3 regions of the Streptomyces sp. NPDC091289 genome follow, and region 1 is predicted to be linked to each of the others. Evidence: riboswitches for the same ligand, from Rfam matches in the RefSeq annotation. Region 1 holds a riboswitch; each other region holds the start of a gene.

Evidence for each region. Region 1 has a riboswitch for thiamine pyrophosphate ahead of ACIQPT_RS16485 (thiamine ABC transporter substrate binding subunit). Riboswitches for the same ligand answer to the same signal wherever they lie in the genome.
Region 2: linked by a shared signal. The riboswitch ahead of thiO (glycine oxidase ThiO) and the one ahead of ACIQPT_RS16485 (thiamine ABC transporter substrate binding subunit) in region 1 are both predicted to bind thiamine pyrophosphate.
Region 3: linked by a shared signal. The riboswitch ahead of thiC (phosphomethylpyrimidine synthase ThiC) and the one ahead of ACIQPT_RS16485 (thiamine ABC transporter substrate binding subunit) in region 1 are both predicted to bind thiamine pyrophosphate.

Annotation. Positions count from the first base shown of each region.
Region 1 is NZ_JBIVUT010000011.1:104,388-108,478, forward strand. It holds gene ACIQPT_RS16480 (ABC transporter permease) at 1-338, opposite strand, end outside; gene ACIQPT_RS16485 (thiamine ABC transporter substrate binding subunit) at 422-1,519, opposite strand; TPP riboswitch at 1,601-1,717, opposite strand; gene rlmN (23S rRNA (adenine(2503)-C(2))-methyltransferase RlmN) at 1,802-2,908, opposite strand; gene ACIQPT_RS16495 (class I SAM-dependent methyltransferase) at 3,080-3,901, opposite strand; gene ACIQPT_RS16500 (GntR family transcriptional regulator) at 3,958-4,091, shown strand, end outside.
Region 2 is NZ_JBIVUT010000012.1:259,004-263,094, reverse strand. It holds gene thiS (sulfur carrier protein ThiS) at 1-125, opposite strand, end outside; gene thiO (glycine oxidase ThiO) at 122-1,321, opposite strand; TPP riboswitch at 1,319-1,431, opposite strand; gene ACIQPT_RS18500 (hypothetical protein) at 1,483-1,824, shown strand; gene ACIQPT_RS18495 (NAD(P)/FAD-dependent oxidoreductase) at 1,943-3,118, shown strand; gene ACIQPT_RS18490 (Rv2175c family DNA-binding protein) at 3,212-3,577, shown strand; gene thiE (thiamine phosphate synthase) at 3,666-4,091, shown strand, end outside.
Region 3 is NZ_JBIVUT010000009.1:211,230-215,320, reverse strand. It holds gene ACIQPT_RS14355 (IclR family transcriptional regulator) at 1-654, shown strand, start outside; gene ACIQPT_RS14350 (SsgA family sporulation/cell division regulator) at 756-1,193, shown strand; gene ACIQPT_RS14345 (YibE/F family protein) at 1,221-2,570, opposite strand; TPP riboswitch at 2,641-2,774, shown strand; gene thiC (phosphomethylpyrimidine synthase ThiC) at 2,767-4,091, shown strand, end outside.

The sequences.
Region 1 (4,091 bases):
AGGAGCCCGCCGCGTCCGAGCAGCGCCAGGAACGCGGTGCCGACGACGACGGTCGGCAGCACGAACGGCACGGTGACGACCGCCCGCAGCACCTGTTTGCCGGGGAAGTCGAACCGCGCGAAGACATACGCCCCGGGCAGCGCGATCAGCAGGGTGAGCGCGGTCGAGGCGAGGGCCTGCCAGGTGGTGAACCACAGGACGTCGAGGATGTCCGGGCGGGACAGCACCTCGCCGATCCGCCCGAACTGCCAGTCGCCGCCCGCGTTGAGGCCGCGGCCGACGATCGCGGTCACGGGGTAGGCGAAGAACACCGCGAAGAACGCGACGGGCACGGCCATCAGGCCGAGCCGCACCGCGGTTCCGCGCCGCCCGGACCCGCCACCGGCGGGCCGGACGGCCTCGGCGGTCTTCGCCCCGGGCTCTACTTCAGGACCAGCGACTGCCACGACTTGATCCACTGCTCACGGTTGGCGGCGATCTTCTCGGGCGTGACGGTGGGAGGCGTGTCGACCTTCTCGCCGTGCTTCGTGAACAGCTCCGGCAGCTTCGCGTCCTTCACGACCGGGTTCACGAACATGTTCAGCGGCATGTCCTCCTGGAACGTCTTGCTGATCAGGAAGTCCAGCAGAGCCTTGCCGCCCGCCTCGTTCTTCGCGCCGGTCAGCAGTCCGGCGTACTCGGTCTGCCGGAAGCAGGTGCCGGTGGCGACCCCGGTGGGGGCCTCCTTCGGCTGGGGGTCGGCGTAGAGCACCTCGACGGGCGGACTGGAGGCGTAGGAGACGACGAGCGGCCGGTCCGCGTTGGCCTTCTTGCCGCCCGCGGAGCCGGAGAACTCCTCGTTGTACGCCTGCTCCCAGCCGTCGACGACCTTGACGCCGTTGGCCTTGAGCTTCTTCCAGTACGTCTCGTAGCCGTCCTCGCCCTGGGTGGCGATGGTGCCGAGGAGGAAGCCGAGACCGGGCGAGGAGCTGGCCGCGTTCTCCGTGACGAGGAGGTTCTTGTACGCGGGCTTGAGCAGGTCCTCGAAGGTCTTCGGCGGCGCGAGCTTCTTGTCGGCGAAGTACTTCTTGTCGTAGTTGACGCAGATGTCGCCGGTGTCGACGGGGGTGACCCGGTGCTTCTCGTCCGTCTGCGTGTCCGCCGCGACCGTGTCCAGGCCCTTGGCCTCGTACGCGGTGAACAGACCGTTGTCGAGGGCGCGGGAGAGCAGGGTGTTGTCGACGCCGAAGAAGACGTCGCCGCGCGGGGAGCCCTTGGTCAGGATCTCCTGGTTGAGCGCGGCCCCGGCGTCGCCGCTCTTGAGGACCTCGACGGTGTAGCCGCTCTCCTTCGTGAACGCCTTCAGCACCTTGTCCGAGACGTTGAAGGAGTCGTGGCTGACCAGGGTGACGGTCTTGGAACCGCTGCCCTTGGACGCCCCGGAGCCCGACGGGCCGTCGTCGCTGCCGCAGCCCGCGAGCACGGTGACGCCGAGAGCGGCGGCGAGCGCGGTCGCCGCGTACTTCGTGGTGGTGTTCATGTGATTCCTCCTGGAGGTGACCAGGAAGAGACGCGGCCCCGCCCGCTGTCCGGCGGGCCGGAAGCGGGCAGGGCGCAACAGCTTGAGTAAGGTCCGAACTTCCTACCCGGAATGACCCGGGCGAGGTTCAGAGGGTCTGCGGCCAACCTGTCCTTGGTGCCGCACTCTCAGCGCTGTGGCGCTCCCCTGTCGGAATATGAAGTTGATTTCGGCCCAGGCTACACCGACGGTTTTCGGCCGCCCGCCCGGGAGCGGCCAGCGCTCGGACCGGCCCGGGAAAGGCTAGCGCTCGGAGGCCGCCAGCTGACCGCAGGCCCCGTCGATCTCCTGGCCACGGGTGTCCCGGACGGTGACGGGCACGCCGTGGGCCGCGATGGCCTCGACGAACGCCTTCTCGTCCTCGGGCCGCGAGGCGGTCCACTTGGAGCCGGGCGTGGGGTTCAGCGGGATCAGGTTGACGTGCACCCGCTTGCCCTTGAGCAGCCGGCCGAGGAGGTCGCCGCGCCAGGCCTGGTCGTTGATGTCCCGGATCAGGGCGTACTCGATGGAGATCCGGCGGCCGGACTTCTCCGCGTACTCCCAGGCGGCGTCCAGCACCTCGCGGACGTTCCACCGGGTGTTGACGGGGACCAGGGTGTCGCGCAGCTCGTCGTCCGGGGCGTGCAGCGAGACGGCGAGACGGCACTTGAAGCCCTCGTCGGAGAAGCGCAGCATCGCCGGGACGAGACCCACGGTGGAGACGGTGATCCCGCGCTGCGAGAGGCCGAGGCCGTCCGGCTCCGGGTCGGTGAGCCGGCGGATCGCGCCGACGACGCGGTTGTAGTTGGCGAGCGGCTCGCCCATGCCCATGAAGACGATGTTGGACAGCCGCGCGGGACCGCCGGGCACCTCGCCGTCGCGCAGGGCGCGCATGCCGTCGACGATCTGGTGCACGATCTCCGCGGTCGACAGGTTGCGGTCGAGGCCGGCCTGTCCGGTGGCGCAGAAGGGGCAGTTCATGCCGCAGCCGGCCTGCGAGGAGATGCACATCGTGACGCGGTCCGGGTAGCGCATCAGGACGGACTCGACGAGCGTCCCGTCGTGCAGCTTCCACAGGGTCTTGCGCGTGGTGTCGTCGTCGCAGCTGATGTGCCGGATCACGGACATCAGATCGGGGAACAGCGCCTCGGCGAGCTTCTCCCGCGACGACGCCGGGATGTTGGTCCACTCGGCCGGGTCGTGCGCGTACCGCGCGAAGTAGTGCTGCGAGAGCTGCTGGGCGCGGAACGGCTTCTCACCGGTCGCGGCAACCGCTTCCTTGCGCTCGGCGGGCGTGAGGTCGGCGAGGTGCCGCGGCGGCTTCTTGGCTCCGCGGGGCGCGACGAAAGTGAGTTCTCCGGGCTTAGGCATGGTTCATCCAGTGTGGCAGACACGCCGAGGTGCCCCGGGTCGTCACCCAGTTCAGCGACGACCCGGGCCGGACGGTGCCGGTCGTTGATGGTGGTTGTGGGTCGTCGTCGGCGGCCCTCCGACGGCCCACAGACGGCCCGGCCCCGTGACCCCGTCCGCAGGTCAGGGCAGTCAGTCGGCACTGCCACCGGGAACCGTGCCGACGGCCAGGAGGTGCGAGCTGGCGGCGAGGAGTTCCGGGTACGGCTCTGCCATGCGTGCCGCGTCCATGGCTGAGGCGATCAGCTCATCCGTGGGACCTTCGCCCGGCTGCTGCTCCGCCGCCTTCACCAGCGACCAGGCGGGGCCCTCGATGCCGAAGACCTGCACATCCTCCAGTCCGGAGGCGACCAGCTCCGCCACCAGCTCTTCGGCCCGGTGGAAGTACGACAGGGTGAACCCGCGCGCTCCGTCGTAGACCGCCGTCTCCAGAATCTTGGAGACGGAGTTGTGAATCCGTTCGGTGTGCAGGTGGGCGTACGTGACGTGCTCGAAGAGCGACGCATAGCGATTGATCGCGGCTGCGACGACCAGCCCGCCGGGCCTAGCCACGCGGGCGGCTTCCGCGAGCGCCCGTTGCCGGTCCGCCGGGTCGGGCAGATGGTAGAGCGGCCCGAGGAGCTGAACGACATCAAAGGTGTCGTCCGGCTCGGGCAGATCGCGCGCGTCACCGACAACCGCCGCGCACACCGCCGACGCGGCCTCAACGTGACGCGGCACCGGGTCCACCAGGGCGACGTCGTAGCCGTCCTTCACCAGCCATTCAGCGTGAATCCCGGTCCCCCCGCCCACGTCGAGCACACGCGCCGGCGCGGGGGGCAGAAAGCGTCGGAGGAGTTCCTGAGTTCTGACCAGTTCCATCCGACCGTCTGCCGAGCTGCGCAGGCGGCTGTCCTCGTTGACCGTCTCGCCATAGAACCGCATCACGGAGGGTGCCAATTCGAGATTCGACATGGTCGCAGTATCGTGTGTACCGGTGGACCAGTCCAGCGCAGGAAATAGGGGAAGCCATGGCAGTCCTGAAGTACGAAGAGATCGCAGAGTTCCTGCGCGCCCGCATCGCCGCTGGTGAGATCGCTCCCGGGGCCACAATTCCATCCGGCCGCGAGTTGGCCGAGCAGTGGGATGTGTCACGAGCCACCGC
Region 2 (4,091 bases), on a different contig from region 1:
CCGGCGGGAACGGCACGGGCTTCCCCGTTCACCGAGACGGAAACGGTGGCGGTCGCGGCGGCTTCCGACACGGCGGCGGGCTCCGGCGCGGAGACGGGCTCCGGCACGGTGGGCTGCTGGGTCATACGGGCTGCTCCTGGAGTACGGGGGCGGCGGGGACGGCCGGTCCGAACCGGCCGGGGGCGAAGGGGCGGGCCGCCTCGGGCAGCTCGCCGGTGGTCAGGGCGTCGGCCATCGCGTCCCCGGTCACGGGGGTCAGCAGGACGCCGTTGCGGTGGTGGCCGGTGGCGAACAGCAGACCGGGCAGCGCGGTCGGGCCGAGCAGCGGGGCGTTGTCGGGCGACGCGGGACGCAGACCGGCCAGGGTCTCGGTGAGCGGCAGCTCGGTGATGCCGGGCACCAGCTCATGGGCGTCGCGCAGCAGCTCGTACACCCCGCCGGCGGTGACCGTGGTGTCCCAGCCCAGCTCCTCGCTGGTGGCGCCGACGACCAGCTCGCCGTTCTCGCGCGGCACGAGATAGAGGTGGCCGCCCCGGACCACGGCGCGCACGGTGCGGCTGAGGAAGGGGGCGTACGCCGGGGGCACGGTGAGCCTCAGGACCTGGCCCTTGACCGGGCGGACCGGCGGTACGAGCTCCGGCGGGAGCCCCGCGAGCCGGCCGCTGAGACTGCCCGCGGCGAGCACGACCTGATCGGCCGCGCACTCCGTGCCGTCGCCGAGCAGCGCCCCGGTGGCCCGGCCCCCGGCGACGGTGAGCCGCTCGGCGGTCGTCCGGCGGAACGCGACCCCGGCCCGCTCGCACGCGGTCAGCAGCGCCGCGGCGAGGCGGCGCGGATCCACCTGGTGGTCGCCGTCGACCCGGAGGCCGCCCCGGACGCCGGGGGCCAGCATCGGCTCCAGGCGGCGGCACTCACGGCCGCTCAGCCAGGTCGACTCCAGGCCCGAACGCTCCTGGAGGGCGTGCAGTTCGCGCAGATGCGCCCGGTCGTCGGAGTCCAGTGCGACGGCGAGCGTGCCGCAGGTACGGAAGCCGGTGTCCCGGCCGCTCGCCTCCTCCAGCTCCTCGACGAACGCCGGATAGCGGGCGGCGGAGGCGAGGTTGAGGCCGAGCAGCATCTGCTCGCCGTAGTGCAGTTCGGTGACGGCGGCCAGCATGCCCGCCGCGACCTGTGCGGCGCCGCCGCCCGGTGCGGGGTCCGCCACGGTGACGCCCAGCCCTCGCTGGGCGGCCCGCCACGCGGTGACCAGGCCGATGATTCCGCCCCCGATGACCAGGACGTCGGATCCGTCGGATCCGGAGTTTCTCCCCGAGACGCGCATGGGTGTCCAGCCCCTCCCTTCGCCGGCATGACCCGGAGCAGGTTCGTACGGTCGGAGGCCGTCCAGCCTCCCTCTCAGCCCGGTGCGTCCGGGCTCCCGCGAGTGTTCTACGTTGGCCAGCCTAGACCCACTCGCCCGCGGTCAGTAAGGGAGCGCCTGCCATGGCCCGTTCGCTCGACGGACTCGTCCTCTCGCCCGTCGCCGACCAGGCCCCCGGCCAGGTCGGCACCCGCACCCGCTTCACGTACCACGAGCGGGACGGCGTGATCTGGGCCGAGTACGCGGGCGGCGACGTGGTCCGCGGCCATCTCGTCGGCACCCGGGACGGGGACGCGCTGGACTTCCGCTACGTACAGCTCAAGCGGGACGGAACGACCTCGTCCGGGCACTGTCTCTCGACGGTCGTCGACCTCGCGGACGGCCGGGTGCGGCTGGAGGAGCGGTGGGCCTGGGAGTCCCAGGAGGGCAGCGGGACGAGCGTGGTGGAGGAAGTGCCCTCCTGACGGCCGTCGTTCCGGCGGCCGTATTCCTGACGTGCCGTCAGGTGATTAAGGTGGACAGGTGAGCGAAGAGCAGACGGAGAAGAGTCCGGCCCGGCATGTCGTGGTCGTCGGAGCGGGCATGGCGGGCGTGCAGAGCGCCGTGGCCCTGCGCGAGGCGGGCTTCACCGGGCCCGTCACCCTGATCGGCGCCGAACCCCACCAGCCCTACGACCGGCCGCCGCTGTCCAAGGCCGTGCTGCTGGGCAAGGCCGAGGACTCCGCCTTCGACGTCGACTTCGAGGCGCTGGACATCACCCTGCGCCTCGGTCTGGACGTCACCGCCCTGCGCGCCGCCGACCATGTGCTGGACACCGCCGACGGACCCGTCCGCTACGACGCCCTGGTCCTCGCGACCGGCGCGGAGCCCCTGACCCTGCCCGGCACCGAAGGCGTGTCCGGCGTCCATCTGCTGCGCACCCTCGACGACGCCGCCCGGCTGCGGCCCGTCCTGGACCGGCAGCACGACGTGGTCGTCGTCGGGGCGGGCTGGATCGGCGCGGAGTTCGCCACCGCCGCCCGGGCCGCGGGCTGCGCGGTCACCGTCGTCGAGGCCGCCGCCCGCCCGCTCGCCGGCGCCCTGCCCGCCGAGGTCGCCGCCCCGATGGCCGACTGGTACGCCGACAGCGGCGCCGAACTCCTCACCGGGGCCCGCGTCGACCGCGTCGAGGAGGGGGCCGTCGTCCTCGCGGACGGCCGCACCCTGCCCGCCGGAGCCGTGGTCGTCGGCATCGGCGCCCGCCCCGCCACCGGCTGGCTGGCCGGCTCCGGGGTCGAGCTCGGCCCGGACGGCTCGGTCACCGCCGACAGCGCGCTGCGCACCTCGCTGCCCGATGTGTACGCGGTCGGGGACTGCGCCTCCTTCCCCTCCGCCCGCTACGGAACCCGCCTGCTGGTCCACCACTGGGACAACGCCCTCCAGGGCCCGCGCACCGCGGCCGCCGCGATCATGGCCGCCGAGGACGGTGGACCGCTCCCCGTCCACGACCCCGTCCCGTACTTCTGGTCCGAGCAGTTCGGCCGCTTCGTGCAGTACGCCGGCCACCACGCGGACGCCGACACCCTGCTGTGGCGCGGCGACGGGGCGGATCCGACCTGGTCGGTGTGCTGGCTGCGCGACGGCGCCCTGGTCGCCGTGCTCGCCGTGGGCCGCCCGCGCGACCTCGCCCAGGGCCGCAGGCTCATCGAGTCGGGGGCCGTCCTCGACCCGGAGAAGGTGGCCGATCCCGCCGTACCGCTGAAGTCCGCCGCCCTGTGAGCCGCGCGGTGAGAGGCCCGGGACCCGCCGGGCCGACCCCCGTACGGTCGGCCCGGGTACCGGCTGTCAGTCCTGGATGGCACGCTTGTCCTTGTGACCGAGATTGACGCAAAGACCGATGCTCTCGTCCCCGCCTGGCTCCACCTTCCCGACATCGCGGAAATGCTCGATGTCCAGGTGACGCGCGTACGGCAGCTGGTCAAGGAAGGCCAGCTCATCGCCGTACGCCGTGGTGAGAACCGGACGCTCCAGGTGCCCGCCGCCTTCATCGACGGCGACAAGGTGGTCAAGGGCCTCTCCGGCACCCTGACCCTCCTGAGGGACGACGGCTATTCCGACGAAGAGATGCTGGAGTGGCTCTTCACTCCCGACCCGACCCTGCCCGGCACCCCCGCACAGGCGCTGAGCGAGAATCGCGGTACGGAGGTGAAGCGCCGCGCCCAGGCGCTCGCCGTCTGACCGACACGACAGAAAGCGGAGCACGGGCCGCCCGGTGCGGCCCGTGCACCGTCACGACCACGGGGGAGTTCCACCTATGTCCACGTCTGTGCCCACGCCTCGCGAGCAGCTGTCCGACGCCCGGCTCTATCTGTGCACGGACGCCCGCAAGCGGCAGGGTGACCTCCCCGCCTTCCTGGACGCCGTGCTCGCCGCCGGCGTCGACATCGTCCAGCTCCGGGACAAGGGCATGGAGGCCGCCGAGGAGCTGGAGCACCTCGCGGTCTTCGCCGACGCCTGCCGCCGGCACGGCAAGCTCCTCGCGGTGAACGACCGCGCGGATGTCGCCCACGCCATCGGCGCCGACGTCCTGCACCTCGGGCAGGGCGACCTGCCGGTCCCCGCCGCCCGCGCGATCATCGGTGCCGACCGGCTGATCGGCCGCTCCACGCACGCCGAGGCCGAGGTCGACGCCGCCGTCGCCCAGGACGGTGTGGACTATTTCTGCACCGGCCCCTGCTGGCCCACCCCCACC
Region 3 (4,091 bases), on a different contig from region 1:
GCGGGGCTACCGCTGCCGACCGCCTACCACTTGCTGCGGACCCTCACCCACGAGGGCTATCTCCGCCGCGAGAACGGTGTCTTCCTCTTCGGCGCGGCAGCCGAGAACCTGACCGCCGCCCCCGGCGTCAGGAGCCGCCCGCGCCCCGCGTCCGTCGCCGACTCCCTCGGTCACTGGCGGGACGTCATCGGAGCCCCGGTGTACTGCGCCGTCTACTGCGACGGCGAGATCGAGCTCATCGCCGTCGCGGACGCTCCCGACACCCCGGCGGTGGAGGAGTGGGCCTCGTTCCGGGAGACCGCCCACGCGCACGCCATCGGCCAGTGTCTGCTCGCCCAACTCGACGAGCGGGCCCGCGAGGACCACCTCGACCGGCACCCCGTGCGCCCCCTCACCCGTTACTCAGTGCGAGATCGCGCCACACTTCTGGAACGGCTGCGCACCCTCCGACGAGGTGAACCGGTCATCGAACGCCAGGAGTACGCACTGGGGACCGTGTGCGCCGCGATTCCCGTCACAGCCGGTGCCACCATTGCGGCGATGGCCATTTCCGTACCCCTGGACCGGGAAGAACGGTTGCTGCCCGCAGTCGAACAGCTACGTGGCGAAGTCGCCAGCCTCTTGCGTTCGTTCGTGTTCTCTATCAGTATCTGAAAAATCACTCCTTGTGATCTGCTATCGCGTGCACCACGATGGCGTCAATAGGGCCATGGGGGATCATTCCTGGCCAGTTTCATCTACTGCGGGGTTGAACGATGCGCGAGTCGGTTCAAGCAGAGGTCATGATGAGCTTCCTCGTCTCCGAGGAGCTCTCGTTCCGTATTCCGGTGGAGCTCCGGTACGAGGTCGGCGATCCGTACGCCATCCGGATGACGTTCCACCTGCCCGGCGATGCCCCTGTGACCTGGGCGTTCGGCCGCGAACTGCTGCTGGACGGGCTCAACAGCCCGAGCGGCGACGGCGATGTGCACATCGGCCCGACCGAACCCGAGGGCCTCAGCGATGTGCACATCCGGCTCCAGGTCGGCGAGGACCGTGCGCTGTTCCGAGCGGGCACGGCACCGCTCGTGGCGTTTCTCGACCGGACGGACAAGCTCGTGCCGCTCGGTCAGGAGCACACGCTGGGTGACTTCGACGGGAACCTGGAGGATGCGCTCGGCCGCATCCTCGCCGAGGAGCAGAACGCCGGCTGACCGGGTGGACCCGGCCCCGGCGGCCCGTCATCCCTTCCTGCGACGACGGCCCCGGCCGGACCGCGCGGGCGCGGCCGTGGCCGCCTGTGCGCCGCCGCGCCCCGGACGGTCCGCGGAGACGACCAGCGCGGCGAGCACCGTGGTCACCGGCACCGAGGCGACCAGGCCGATCGACCCGACCAGCGTGCGGACGATCTCCTCGGCGACCAGCTCGCTGTTGGCCACCGTCCCCACACTGCTCTGGGCGATGGAGAAGAGCAGCAGCAGCGGCAGCGCCGCGCCCGCGTACGCCAGCACCAGGGTGTTGACCACCGAGGCGATATGGTCCCTTCCGATCCGGATACCTGCCCGGTACAGCCCCTTCCAACCCATCTGCGGGTCCGCCTGGTGCAGTTCCCAGACGGCCGAGGTCTGGGTGACCGTCACATCGTCGAGCACCCCGAGCGAACCGATGATGACGCCGGCCAGCAGCAGACCGCTCATATCGATGTCCGGGTAGAGACCGTGGATGAGGCCGGTGTTGTCGTCGGTGTTGCCGCTGAGGCTCGCCCAGCCGATGAACAGCGAGCCCAGCAGCCCGATCAGCAGCAGCGAGATCAGTGTGCCGACGACCGCGACCGACGTACGGGCCGTCACCCCGTGGCAGAGATAGAGGGCCGCCAGCATGATCGCGCTGGCTCCGATCACCGCCACGACCAGCGGGTTCGAGCCCTGCAGGATCGCCGGCAGGATGAACAGCGTCAGCACGGCGAACGACACGACCAGCGCCACCAGCGCCATCACCCCGCGGAGCCTGCCCACCGCGACCACCGCCAGCGCGAAGATCGCGGCCAGCAGCGCCATCGGAATCTTCCGGTCCACGTCGGTCACGGAGTACTGGAGATCGCGCGGCGCGTCGGGGGCGTACGCCACGACCACGCCCTGACCCTCCTTCAGCTGCCGGGGCGCGTCCGGCTGGACCACCTCGACGAACTTACGGCCCTTGTCGTTGCCACTGGTCACCTCGATGGTGGCCTTCGCGCACTCCCCCTCCTGCTCGTTGACCGCCTCCCGGCCCGAGGGCGTGGAGGTGTCGCCGGTCGGGGGCACCTGCGCGGCGTTGACGTCCGCGCAGTCGACCTTGTCGACCTGGACGACCTTGCCGTCGTGGGTCTGCCGGTCGAATCCGACGCCGGTGCGCTCATGGTCGGGCACGCCGCCCGGCCAGAACGCGATCAGGCCGACGACGACCGCCGTCGCGAACGGGATCAGCACGGCGGCGATGACCTTGCGCAGATGCCGGGAGACCGGGGCGGCCGGCCCGTGGCTGTGCGTGTGGCCGTGGCTGTGGCCCGCGGCCGGCGGCTGGGGTGCGGGGTCGTTTTGGGGGGAGGTCACGGGGCGATCATCGCAAGAACAGGAGGGCCCTCTGGTCAGCTCGCCGGAAAGGACGCTAGCGTGGAGGCACCTTTGCACACGCGGGAGCTCGGAGCACCGGGCTGAGAGGGCGCTGATCGCCGTACATCCGTACGGGACACGCTGCGCCGACCGCCGAACCTGTTACCGGGTAATGCCGGCGTAGGGAGTAGGTCTCATGACCACAGCGGACGCACGCACGCCTGCCTCGAAACAGAACGACGGGCCCGGCACCGACGGGACGCCGAACGACGAGGCCGGGAAGTCCATCGGCTGGCACAAGGGGTACGTCCAGGGCTCGCGCCCGGACCTCCGGGTGCCGGTCCGACAGGTGCACCTCACCAACGGCAAGGACGTGACGCTGTACGACACGTCGGGGCCGTACACCGATCCCGGAATCGACACCGATGTCCGCCGCGGCCTCGCGCCCCTGCGGGAGAACTGGATCATCGCCCGCGGCGACACCGCCGAGTACGCGGGCCGCCCGGTCCGCCCCGAGGACGACGGGCTCAAGCACACCTCGCCGCGCGGCGGACTGCGCAACCTCGACGCCGTGTTCCCCGGCCGCCCGCGCCAGCCGCGCCGCAGCCGCGACGGGCGTCCCGTCACCCAGCTCGCGTACGCCCGGCGGGGGGAGATCACCCCGGAGATGGAGTACGTGGCGATCCGGGAGAACGTGGCGGCCGAGGTCGTCCGCGAGGAGATCGCGGCGGGCCGGGCCGTGCTGCCCGCCAACGTCAACCACCCCGAGATCGAGCCGATGATCATCGGCAAGCGGTTCCTGGTGAAGGTCAACGCCAACATCGGCAACTCGGCCGTCACCTCCTCCATCGAGGAGGAGGTGGACAAGATGACCTGGGCGACGAAGTGGGGCGCCGACACGGTCATGGACCTGTCCACCGGCCGCAACATCCACACCACCCGTGAATGGGTGCTGCGCAACTCCCCCGTGCCGATCGGCACCGTCCCGCTCTACCAGGCCCTGGAGAAGGTCGACGGCCGGGCCGAGGAGCTGACCTGGGAGATCTACAAGGACACCGTCATCGAGCAGGCCGAGCAGGGCGTCGACTACATGACGGTGCACGCCGGCGTGCGCCTGCCGTACGTCCCGCTGACGGCCCGCCGCAAGACCGGGATCGTCTCGCGCGGCGGCTCGATCATGGCGGCCTGGTGTCTCGCGCACCACAAGGAGTCGTTCCTCTACGAGCACTTCGAGGAGCTCTGCGAGATCCTCGCGACGTACGACGTCACCTACTCGCTCGGCGACGGGCTGCGCCCCGGCTCGATCGCGGACGCCAACGACGAGGCGCAGTTCGCCGAGCTGCGCACGCTGGGCGAGCTGAACACGATCGCCAAGCGGCTCGGCGTCCAGACCATGATCGAGGGCCCGGGGCATGTCCCGATGCACAAGATCAAGGAGAACATCGACCTCCAGCAGGAGATCTGCGAGGAGGCGCCGTTCTACACGCTCGGCCCGCTGACCACGGACGTCGCACCCGCCTA